2 regions of the Actinomadura chokoriensis genome follow, and region 2 is predicted to be linked to the other one. Evidence: riboswitches for the same ligand, from Rfam matches in the RefSeq annotation. Region 2 holds a riboswitch; the other holds the start of a gene.
The links. Region 2 has a riboswitch for S-adenosylmethionine ahead of thrC (threonine synthase). Riboswitches for the same ligand answer to the same signal wherever they lie in the genome.

Region 1 (4,840 bases), on a different contig from region 2:
GTGCCGGGACGCCTGCGATACCCGGCGACGGCGGGACGGCGTGGGGGGCCGCGCTGGTTTCCTCCAGGCCGTGCCCGCCGCCAGTGGCCGCGTGCGGCAAGTCCTGGTTCGCGCCGGGTGTGCCCTCGTTCGCGGGGACGCTCGGTGCCCCGGCAATGCCCGCGCTCCCCATGCTCGCCGGGTCCGCGTAGGGGGCGGTGGGGCGGCTCGGGTCGGGGACGGGTCCGGTGGCTTCGTGCGGGCCCTCGGCGGTGGGTGCCGCGTACTCGTGGTCGGGGGCCGGAGCCGAGTGGCGGCCGGGAGCCTTCTCCGGCGGGACGGCCGGCGCCACCGGAACCGCAGGCGCCTCCGGAGGCGGCGGCGTGGACGCCGACGGCGGCGTCGCCGGCCCGCGGAGGGTGCGGAGCTGGTCCGCCGGCATCGAGGCGTCGATGGGCGTGCCCGGGTTGAGGACGAGCGTCCAGTCGGCGTCGGGCCAGGCCGCGACCATCTCGTGCAGGCTCGGCATGATGAAGCGGGACGACCCGATCGCCTCGTTCATCCACTTCAGCGACGTGAACACCTGGATGGACGTCCGCCCGTGGATGGGCACGGGCCGCCACGGGAAGTCGGAGTCGCCGGGCACGATGCCCCAGGGCGTGTCCGCGTCGGCGGGCACCAGGACCTGGGCGCCGAGGAGCGTCTTGTAGAAGGCGTCGGTGTCGCGGCGGCGGGCCACGTCGAAGAGGCGCTGCTCGACGTCGTTCTGCGGTTCGAAGTGGTCCGTCATGCGCTGCGCGGCGCGCTGGTCGGCCCAGGTCGCGAGGCCCGGGAGCTGCTGCGCGAGGACGGTGCCGCCCGCCGGCGAGCCCGAGTTGATCGCGAGCAGCCAGTCGTGGTTCGGCCAGTAGCGCAGCGCGACCGTGAACGGCAGCTTGATGTACTCGGTACCGGCGCCGGACGCTTCGAGGAGCCGCTCCGGGGACGTGAACACCGGCACGACCGTGGAGCCGTCGACCTCCCGCGTCTGCCAGGGGAAACCGGGCCGGCCGGGACGCAGCGCGAAGTCCATGTCGTCCGGGACGGGCAGCAGGACGTCGGTGTCCGCGAGCGTCTGCAGGAACAGGTCGTGGTCGTTGTTGGCGGCGGCGCGCAGCAGTTCGCGCTCGACGTCGTTCGCGGGCTGGAACTCCGGGCGCGGCGACTGCCGGGGCAGGTCGCGGTGCTGGTCGCGGAGCTCCTCCCAGGCGGCGGGCGTCCGGCCGACCTGCGGCGGGCGTCCGTCGCCGTCGGCGACCTGGCGGACGAACCAGGCCGGCATCCGCGCCTCGATGGGCAGCACCGCGCCGACGCCGTGGGCGGGCGCGTCGATGGCGAGCCACCAGCGGGCGTCCGGCCAGGTCTCCGCGATGTCACCGAACCGGACCGTCATGAAGTGCTGGTAGGACGGCCCGAGGCACGCGCGCATCGCCGACGCCGACGTGTAGACCAGGACGTGGACGCGCCCGTCCTCCTCCTGGGTCGGCCAGGACGGCTGCGTCTCGTTCGCGAGCACGCCGTCCACCAGTTCGGGCGGGACGGGGACGACGAGTTCGCTGTCCGCGAGGAGGCGGAAGTAGCTCTCCTGGTCCCCGGCCCGTACGGTCTCCTGCAGTCGGTGTTCCAGCTCCGACGTGGGTCGCCACGCGTCGGCCACGGTCGCCACCCCCTGTTTCCTCCGTGCTCGTCCCCGCGCGACTGCCTACGCTACATGGGCGAACAGGACCAAAGAGCATAATCGCCTGCCCGCGCGCGGGTGTTCGCAGGTCAGCGCGCCGCCAGCCCGGCGAGGGCGGTGAGCAGCCGGTCGATGTGCTCCTCGCTCGTCCCGATGCCGAGACTGGCGCGGACGGCGGTGTCCCCGCCCGCCAGGTGGCGGACGAAGGGGTGGGCGCAGAACCGCCCGTCCCGCACGCCGATGCCGTGCTCCTCCGACAGGGTAAGCGCCACGTCGCGCGCGTTCCAGCCGTCCACGGTGAACGACACGATCCCGACGCGCGGCGCCCGGCCGCCCCACAATGAGAGTTCCCGCACGTGCGGGAGGGCGGCGAGCCCGGTCCGGAGGCGTTCGACCAGTTCCTCCTCGCGGGCGGCGAGGTCCTTCCAGGCGGCGGAGAGGGCGTCGCAGGCGGCGGCCAGCGCGATGGCGCCGAGGACGTTCGGCGAGCCCGCCTCGTGCCGCTGCTCCGCGGACGCCGCCCACCGGGTCGTCGCGCCGACCGACGCGCTCGCCCCGCCGCCCTTCAGGTAGGGCTCGGCGGCGCGCAGCCAGTCGGCGCGTCCGGCGAGCACGCCGGCGCCGAACGGCGCGTACAGCTTGTGGCCGGAGAACGCGACGTAGTCCAGGCCGAGCGCGGTCATGTCGAGCGGGCGGTGCGGGACGAGCTGCGCCGCGTCCACCGCGATGCGGGCGCCGTGCCGGTGCGCGACCCGCGCCAGCTCCTCGACGGGCCACAGCTCGCCGGTGACGTTGGACGCGGCGGTGACGACGAGCAGCCGCGACCCGATCGGGCACGCGCGCAGCGCGCGGTCGGCGGCGGCGACCGCCTCGGCCGGGGTGGCGGGCGCGGGCAGCCGGACGGCGCGCTTCCACGGCAGCAGGGACGCGTGGTGCTCGGTCTCGAACACGACGACGCTCGTCCCGGCGGGCACGGCGCGGGCCAGCAGGTTCATGGAGTCGGTGGTGTTGCGGGTGAACACGACCGCCGACCGCCGCCACGCGCCGAGGAACGAGCGGACGGTCTCCCGCGCCTGCTCGTACGCGCCGGTCGTGACCTGGGACGCGTACCCCGCCCCGCGGTGGACGCTGCTGTAGTACGGCAGCGCGCGGGTGACGGCCTCCTGCACCGCCTCCAGGCAGGGCGCGCTCGCGGCGTAGTCGAAGTTGGCGTACGGGACGTGGCCGCCGTCGCGCAGCGGCACCGGGGCGTCCGCCCCGACGACGCGCGGGATCCGGCGAACCCGGACCCCCTCGGGGCGCGTCACAGCAGGCGTGATGGGGGAGCGGGCGAGCAGCGTGGGCATACCGGGACCTTCCGGGTCAGGGACCCCGGAGGACAGGTCGGGATCCGCGCTTGCCGGAACGCGGTGCCGCGTCCGGCCAGGTCCTCACCCGGGGCACCCCATCGCGGACGAAGGGTTGCCGGCCAGCAAGCCGGGGCTTGACGCTGGCGCTCATGACCTTGTGCGGAATTATATGCGGGTCCGATCGGGGATCAAGCGGGAGGGTGCGATGCGGTACGGGGCGGTTCGGGCGCTGGCCGGGAGCGTGGTGGTGCTCGGCACCCTGAGCGGGTGCGGGGTCCTGAGCGGCAATTCGGGCCAGGTGTGCACCGACACGAAGAAGGCGTTCCAGCAGTACATCACGCAGGTCAGGAGCATCCCGGCGGCCGAGCCCGCGCGGTGGCGGCAGCCGACCGAGCAGCTGGCGGGACGGCTGGACGGGCTCGCGAAGAAGGCCGACGACGACGATCTGAAGAAGGCGCTGAAGGGCGAGGCGGACAAGCTGCGCGCCGCCGCCGCACCCGTCGGCACCGGCGACGTCTCCCAGCTCAACACCGTGATGAAGGAGACACCGGCCACCATCGGCAAAGCCTGCGACTAGGCTCCGCCGCCGCGCGACCGCGAAGCCCGCCGACGCCGCGCGGCCCCCCCGAACGCGAGGGCCGCGCGGCTCTGGAGCACTACTCGGCGGCCTCGGCCCGGAGGCCGCGCCGGGACTCAGCCGGTGGAGCCGATGCGGGCGCCTCCACCGTCGCCGGTGCCGCCGCCGTCGCCTCCGCCGGTGCCGCCGCCGTCGCCACCGCCACCGCCGCCGGGGTCGTCACCGCCCCCGCCGCCGCCTCCGCCGCCCCCGCCGTCCGGAGGCTGGATGATGGTCGGCAGCCCGGTCGGCGGAGTCGGGATGTCCGGCTCCTCCGTGTCCGGCGGCGGACCGGACGGGCCCTCCGTGCGCGGCGGCTCCGTCTGGCCCGGCGTGCTCGGCCCCGTCGGACGCCCGTAGCCGCCGCCCGGCCGCTCCGACGGCGACCCGAACGACTTGGGCGCGTAGTCCTTGATGTCGACGGCGTCCGTCATGTACGTCCGCCAGATCTGCGCGGGCAGTTGCCCGCCGTACGCGCCGTAGCCGGGGATGTTCAGCGGCTTGCCGTCGCTGCGGAACATCGCGACCGACGTCGCCATCTGCGGGATGAACCCGTTGAACCAGATCGCCTTGCCCTTGTCGGTCGTGCCGGTCTTGCCCGCGACGTCGCGGCCGTCCGGGAGCTGGGCGTTCGTCCCGGTGCCGCCCTGCACGACCTTCTGCATCGCGTAGGTCGCGTCCCGGGCGTTCTGCGCGCTCAGCGCCCGGTTGCCCTTCTCGGTGAACGTGCGCTTGTGGTTCTCGTTGTCGGTGACGGACTTCACCACGAACGGCGTCCGGTGCATGCCCTCGTCCGCGAACGTCGCGTACACGCCCGCCTGCTGGACGGGGTGCAGCGACACGATCCCCAGCGGGAACGTGGCGGCGCTGCGCTGGTCCTTGGTCATCTGCGACGCGGGGATGCCCATCTTCTCGGCCATCTCGGCGATCTTGTCGTTGCCGATGTCCTGGCCGAGGTTGACGTAGGCCGTGTTGATCGAGTGCTGGGTGGCGGTGACGAGGTTCACCATGCCGAAGCTCTCGTTGCTGTCGTTGCGGATGGACGACCCGGCGAACGTCTGCGGCGAGCTGCCGTCGTAGGTGCTGCTGAGCGACCGGCCGTCCTGCAGCGCGGCGGCGAGCGCGATCGGCTTGAACCCCGACCCGGCCTGCGCGTGGTCGCCGAACGCGCTGCTCAGC
Region 2 (4,840 bases):
CTACGAGAGGCTCGGGTTCGAGGTGACCGCCGAATACGTCCTGCCGGGCGGCGGCCCCCGCACCTGGTCGATGACTCGTCGGCCGGGCGGCCGGCACCGGCCGCTTCGGCGTTGAGACGGGCGCCTGCTGGACTGGTCGGTTTTCCGCGATGGCGGATTATGGGACGTCCGGATGCATCTTCCGGATGGCGGCGAGGTGGGACTGGTGGGTTTCGATCCAGTCCTTGGCCACCTCGATGGTGAGTTCGACGCTGACCAGGTAGGAGTGGACGTCGGCCACGGTGACGGTCACCTGGTTGTCGTCGGTCTCCAGGTGGACTTCAGGGGCGCGCTGCCCTTCACGCCATGACGCGGCGTCGGCGCCTTCCGCCAGGGAGTCGAGGACGTTCTCCCATTCGGTGAGGTCCTCGGACGTCACGCGGGTCTTGATACCGCCGTTGACGAAGTAGCTGCCGATCTCGATGACGCCGTTCAGGCCGCGGGCGTCCTGGCCTGTTATGCGAAGGACGACGCTGTTTCCGAGGTCGTCGGCGAGATGGATGAGTTCGACCGTGTCATGCTCTGCCACCGCGCCATCCTAGGGTCCGGTCACCCGGCTCCGCAGGCGAGCGGGCCCGGCCGGAGCCGGGCCCGCAGGCGGCGTCAGCCGCCGGCGACGGCGGGGATGATGGAGATCTGGGCGCCGTCGGGGGTGGGGGTGTCGAGGCCGTCGGCGAAGCGGACGTCCTCGTCGCCGACGTAGACGTTGACGAAGCGGCGGATCTTGCCGGCGTCGTCCAGGATGCGGGCGGAGATGCCGGAGTAGTTCGTCTCCAGGTCGGCGACGACGGCGCGCAGCGTGGTGCCCTCGGCCTTCACCTCGGACTCGCCGCCGGTGTAGGTCCGCAGGATCGTCGGGATGCGCACGGAAACGCTCATGGTTCTCCTTCTCTCAGGCCAGGCCGGCGGCGCGGAACGCCTCCAGGGACGGGGCGATGTTCGCGGACGGCGCGACGACCGGGGCCACGGCGTCCAGGGTCTTCAGGCCGTCCCCGGAGTTGATGATCACGGTCTCGGCGGACGGGTCGAGGGTGCCCGCGCCGATGAGCTTGCGGAGGGTCGCGACGGTGACGCCGCCGGCGGTCTCGCCGAAGATGCCCTCGGTGCGGGCGAGGAGGCGGATGCCCTCGACGACCTCGGCGTCGGTGACGTCCTCGACGGCGCCGTTGGTGCGGCGGGCGACGTCCAGCACGTAGGGGCCGTCGGCGGGGTTGCCGATCGCGAGGGACTTGGCGATCGTGTCGGGCTTCACCGGGCGGACGACGTCGTGCCCGGCCTTGAACGCGGCGGCGACCGGGTCGCAGCCGGCGGCCTGGGCGCCGAACACGCGGTACGGCTTGTCCGCGACGAGGCCGAGCTTGATCAGCTCCTGGAACGCCTTGTCGATCTTGGTGAGCTGGGAGCCGGACGCGACCGGGACGACGATCTGGTCCGGGAGCCGCCAGCCGAGCTGCTCGGCGATCTCGTAGCCGAGCGTCTTGGAGCCCTCGGCGTAGTACGGCCGGACGTTGACGTTGACGAACGCCCAGTCGTCCTGCTCCCCGGCGATCTCCGAGGCGAGCCGGTTGACGTCGTCGTAGTTGCCGTCGACCGTCACGAACGTCCCGCCGTACACGGCCGTCGTGATGATCTTCTGCGATTCCAGGTCGGACGGGACGAACACCGCGCTGCGGATCCCGGCGCGGGCCGCGGCGGCGGCGACGGCGTTGGCGAGGTTGCCGGTGGACGGGCAGGCCAGCACCTTGAAGCCGAGTTCGCGGGCGGCGGCGAGCGCGACGGCGACGACGCGGTCCTTGAACGAGTGGGTCGGGTTGCCGCTGTCGTCCTTCACCCAGAGGCTCTGCAGCCCGAGGCTCTCGGCGAGGTTGTCGGCGCGGACGAGGCGGGTCAGGCCGGGCTCGGTGTTGGGCGTGTCCGCGACGTTGGACGGGACGGGCAGCAGCCCCCGGTAGCGCCAGATGTTGCGCGGCCCGGACTCGATCGACTCGCGGGTGACGCCCTGGAAGTCGTAGGCGATCTCCAGGGGGCCGAAACACTCCTCACAGGCGTAGAAGGGGCCGAGATCGCGCGTGGAGCCGCATTCGCGGCAGACGAGCGCGGTAGCCGGTCCGAGGTCTGTGGCAGGCGTGAGTGCCATGAGGGCGAGGCCTTTCTCCCCATCTTCCCTGCGCCACCTTGGTCGCAGGCCGGAGTTGGCACCATCTCCCGGCCGGCCTCGCAGGATCGCGAGCGCGCCATAGCCGGGTGGTTGCCGGGGCTTCGCAGGGCCGGTCCCTCCACCCCTCTGGATGAGCGGTATTCAGTTGTCGATGCACGAGTGCTTTGAACTCGTATGGGTGACTTTACATGAGCTGACCGGATGCCAGACAGCCGGGTCCACCGACTGAGACGGTACCCGGACGAGGTCTTGATCACGCCGGCGATTCCCGCCGGACGGTCCGCTGGGTCGGGTCCAGGAACACGTGCCGGACGATCGGGAGCCGCTCCCGGAGCCGCCGGTCGATCTCCCCGGCGACGTCCTCGGCCTGGTCGGCGCTGATGTGGTCGGAGAAGTTGACCTTGGCGGCGACCAGCAGCTGCTCGGGCCCGAAGTGCATGGTGAGCAGCTCGTCCACGCCGGTCACGCCGGGCGCGCCGAGGATCTCCGCGCGGATCTCGCGCTGCGCGTCGGGGTCGGCGGCGCGCCCGATGAGCAGGCCGGTGCTCTCCTTGCCGATCAGGAGCGCGAGCGCGACGAGCAGCAGCCCGATGAGGACGGAGGCGAGCCCGTCCCAGAAGTCCGACCCGGTGATCTGCCGCAGCACCAGCCCGCCGGCGGCGAGCGCCAGGCCGACCATCGCGGCGCTGTCCTCGAACAGCGCGGTCTTGAACGTCAGGTCGGGGGACTTGCGGACGTGCTCGACGAGGTCGCGGTCGTTCTCACGGGTCTCCTTGCGCGCCTGGTAGACGGCGCGGACCCAGGACGTCCCCTCCAGCACGGCGGCGAGGGCGAGGACGGCGTAGGCGAGCCAGACGGCCGTGCCCGTGCCGCCGTGGCCGGTCATGGTCAGGATTCCCTCGAAGATCGAGAACCCGGCTCCGGCGATGAAGATCCCGAACGCGGCGAGCAGCGACCAGACGTAGCGCTCGTTGCCGTATCCGAAGGGATGCCGCCGGTCGGGCGGGCGTTCGCTGCGCCGCAGCGAGGCGAGCAGGAAGCTCTGGTTGAGGGTGTCGGCGATCGAGTGGGCGCCTTCGGCGAGCATCGCGCTCGACCCGGCGAGCAGGCCGGCGACCAGCTTGGTGATCGCGAGAATGGCGTTGGCCGTCCCGGCGACGAGCACGGTCTTCGTCGTGTCGGACCTGCTCATTGCGATCGATTACCCCTTACAAAACGGGCTAATCCGACCGATGTCCGGCCGTGGCGGAAACCACGCGGGTCACTGTGGAGCACCCCGGTCACAACTGAGACCCTGCCGGTATGAGCCAAGTGCTGGTGGCATCCAACCGGGGCCCGGTGTCGTTCTCGCTGTCGGAGGACGGCGGGCTCGCCATGCGGCGCGGCGGCGGCGGGCTGGTGTCCGGCCTGGCCGCGGTCACGGGCGCGCCGCGCGACCCTGGTCCGCCCCGCCCCGCGGGGACGCCGGACCTCGCGGGGACGCTGGAACTCGCGGACACGCCGGAACTCGCGGAGACGGCGTCGCCGTCCGCCCAAGACCCGGATGTCCTCTGGGTGTGCGCGAGCCTCAGCGAGGCCGATCGGACGGCCGCCCGCCGTTCCCCCGACGGCCGCATTGACCAGGCGGGTTACGACACCGGCGGCGCGGCGGTGCGGATGCTCGACATCCCCCCGGCCACGTTCGACCGTGCGTACAACGCGGTGGCCAACTCGACGCTGTGGTTCGTCCACCACCTTCTGTACGACACACCCCGCAGCCCGCATTTCGACGCCCGCGCCCGCCGCGACTGGCAGTCCTACGAGGCGTACAACGCGGCGTTCGCGGACGCCCTGGCTCGGGACGCCGCCAACGGCGCGAAGGCCGCGATCCAGGACTACCACCTGTCACTGGCCCCCCGGATGCTCCGGGAACGACGTCCCGACCTGAGGATCGCCCACTTCTCCCACACGCCCTGGGCGCCGCCCGAGTACTACAAGCTCCTCCCAGACGACATCGGCCTGCAGATCCTCCTGGGCATACTCGGCGCCGACCACGCGGGGTTCCTCACCGAGCGGTGGGCCTCAGCGTTCCTCGACTGCTGCGAACTGGTCCCGGGCGCTCGGGTCGACCGTGCCGCCCGGACGGTCACCTGCTCGGGGCACACCACGCACGTAGGCGTCCATGGGCTCGGCGTCGACGAGGAAGCACTGCGCCAACGCGCCGCCCAGCAGGACGTCGTCGAGCGGGCGCGCGCGCTGAGGGAGCAGGTGGGCGACCGCCAGCTCATCGTGCGCATCGACCGGACGGAACTGTCGAAGAACATCGTGCGCGGTCTCGCCGCCTACCGGGAGCTGCTCGTCAACCATCCCGAATGGCGCGGACGCGTCGTGCACCTGGCGTTCGCCTACCCGTCCCGCTACGACCTGCCCGAGTACCGCGAGTACACGGCGGCCGTCCAGGAGATGGCCGAGCAGATCACCGACGAGTTCGGCACCGCCGACTGGGATCCGCTGATCCTGCAGGTGAACGACGACTATCCGCGGTCTCTCGCCGCGTACGGCCTGGCGGACGTCCTGCTGGTCAACCCCATCCGCGACGGGATGAACCTCGTCGCGAAGGAAGGGCCCGTCCTGTCGGAGCGGGGCTGCGCGCTGGTGCTGTCG

Region 1: it holds a riboswitch for S-adenosylmethionine, as region 2 does, so the genes downstream of both, ABFX46_RS00125 (aminotransferase class V-fold PLP-dependent enzyme) here and thrC (threonine synthase) in region 2, are expected to answer to the same signal.

Annotation. Positions count from the first base shown of each region.
Region 1 covers NZ_BAAAMW010000001.1:26,691-31,530, reverse strand. Annotated here, with positions in the region: gene ABFX46_RS00130 (SseB family protein) at 1-1,684, opposite strand, end outside; gene ABFX46_RS00125 (aminotransferase class V-fold PLP-dependent enzyme) at 1,786-3,042, opposite strand; SAM riboswitch class IV at 3,084-3,200, opposite strand; gene ABFX46_RS00120 (hypothetical protein) at 3,251-3,622, shown strand; gene ABFX46_RS00115 (transglycosylase domain-containing protein) at 3,739-4,840, opposite strand, start outside.
Region 2 covers NZ_BAAAMW010000010.1:18,641-23,480, forward strand. Annotated here, with positions in the region: gene ABFX46_RS21845 (GNAT family N-acetyltransferase) at 1-115, shown strand, start outside; gene ABFX46_RS21850 (DUF5959 family protein) at 158-568, opposite strand; gene ABFX46_RS21855 (MoaD/ThiS family protein) at 643-918, opposite strand; gene thrC (threonine synthase) at 932-2,176, opposite strand; SAM riboswitch class I at 2,193-2,334, opposite strand; gene ABFX46_RS21865 (cation diffusion facilitator family transporter) at 2,451-3,389, opposite strand; gene ABFX46_RS21870 (alpha,alpha-trehalose-phosphate synthase (UDP-forming)) at 3,500-4,840, shown strand, end outside.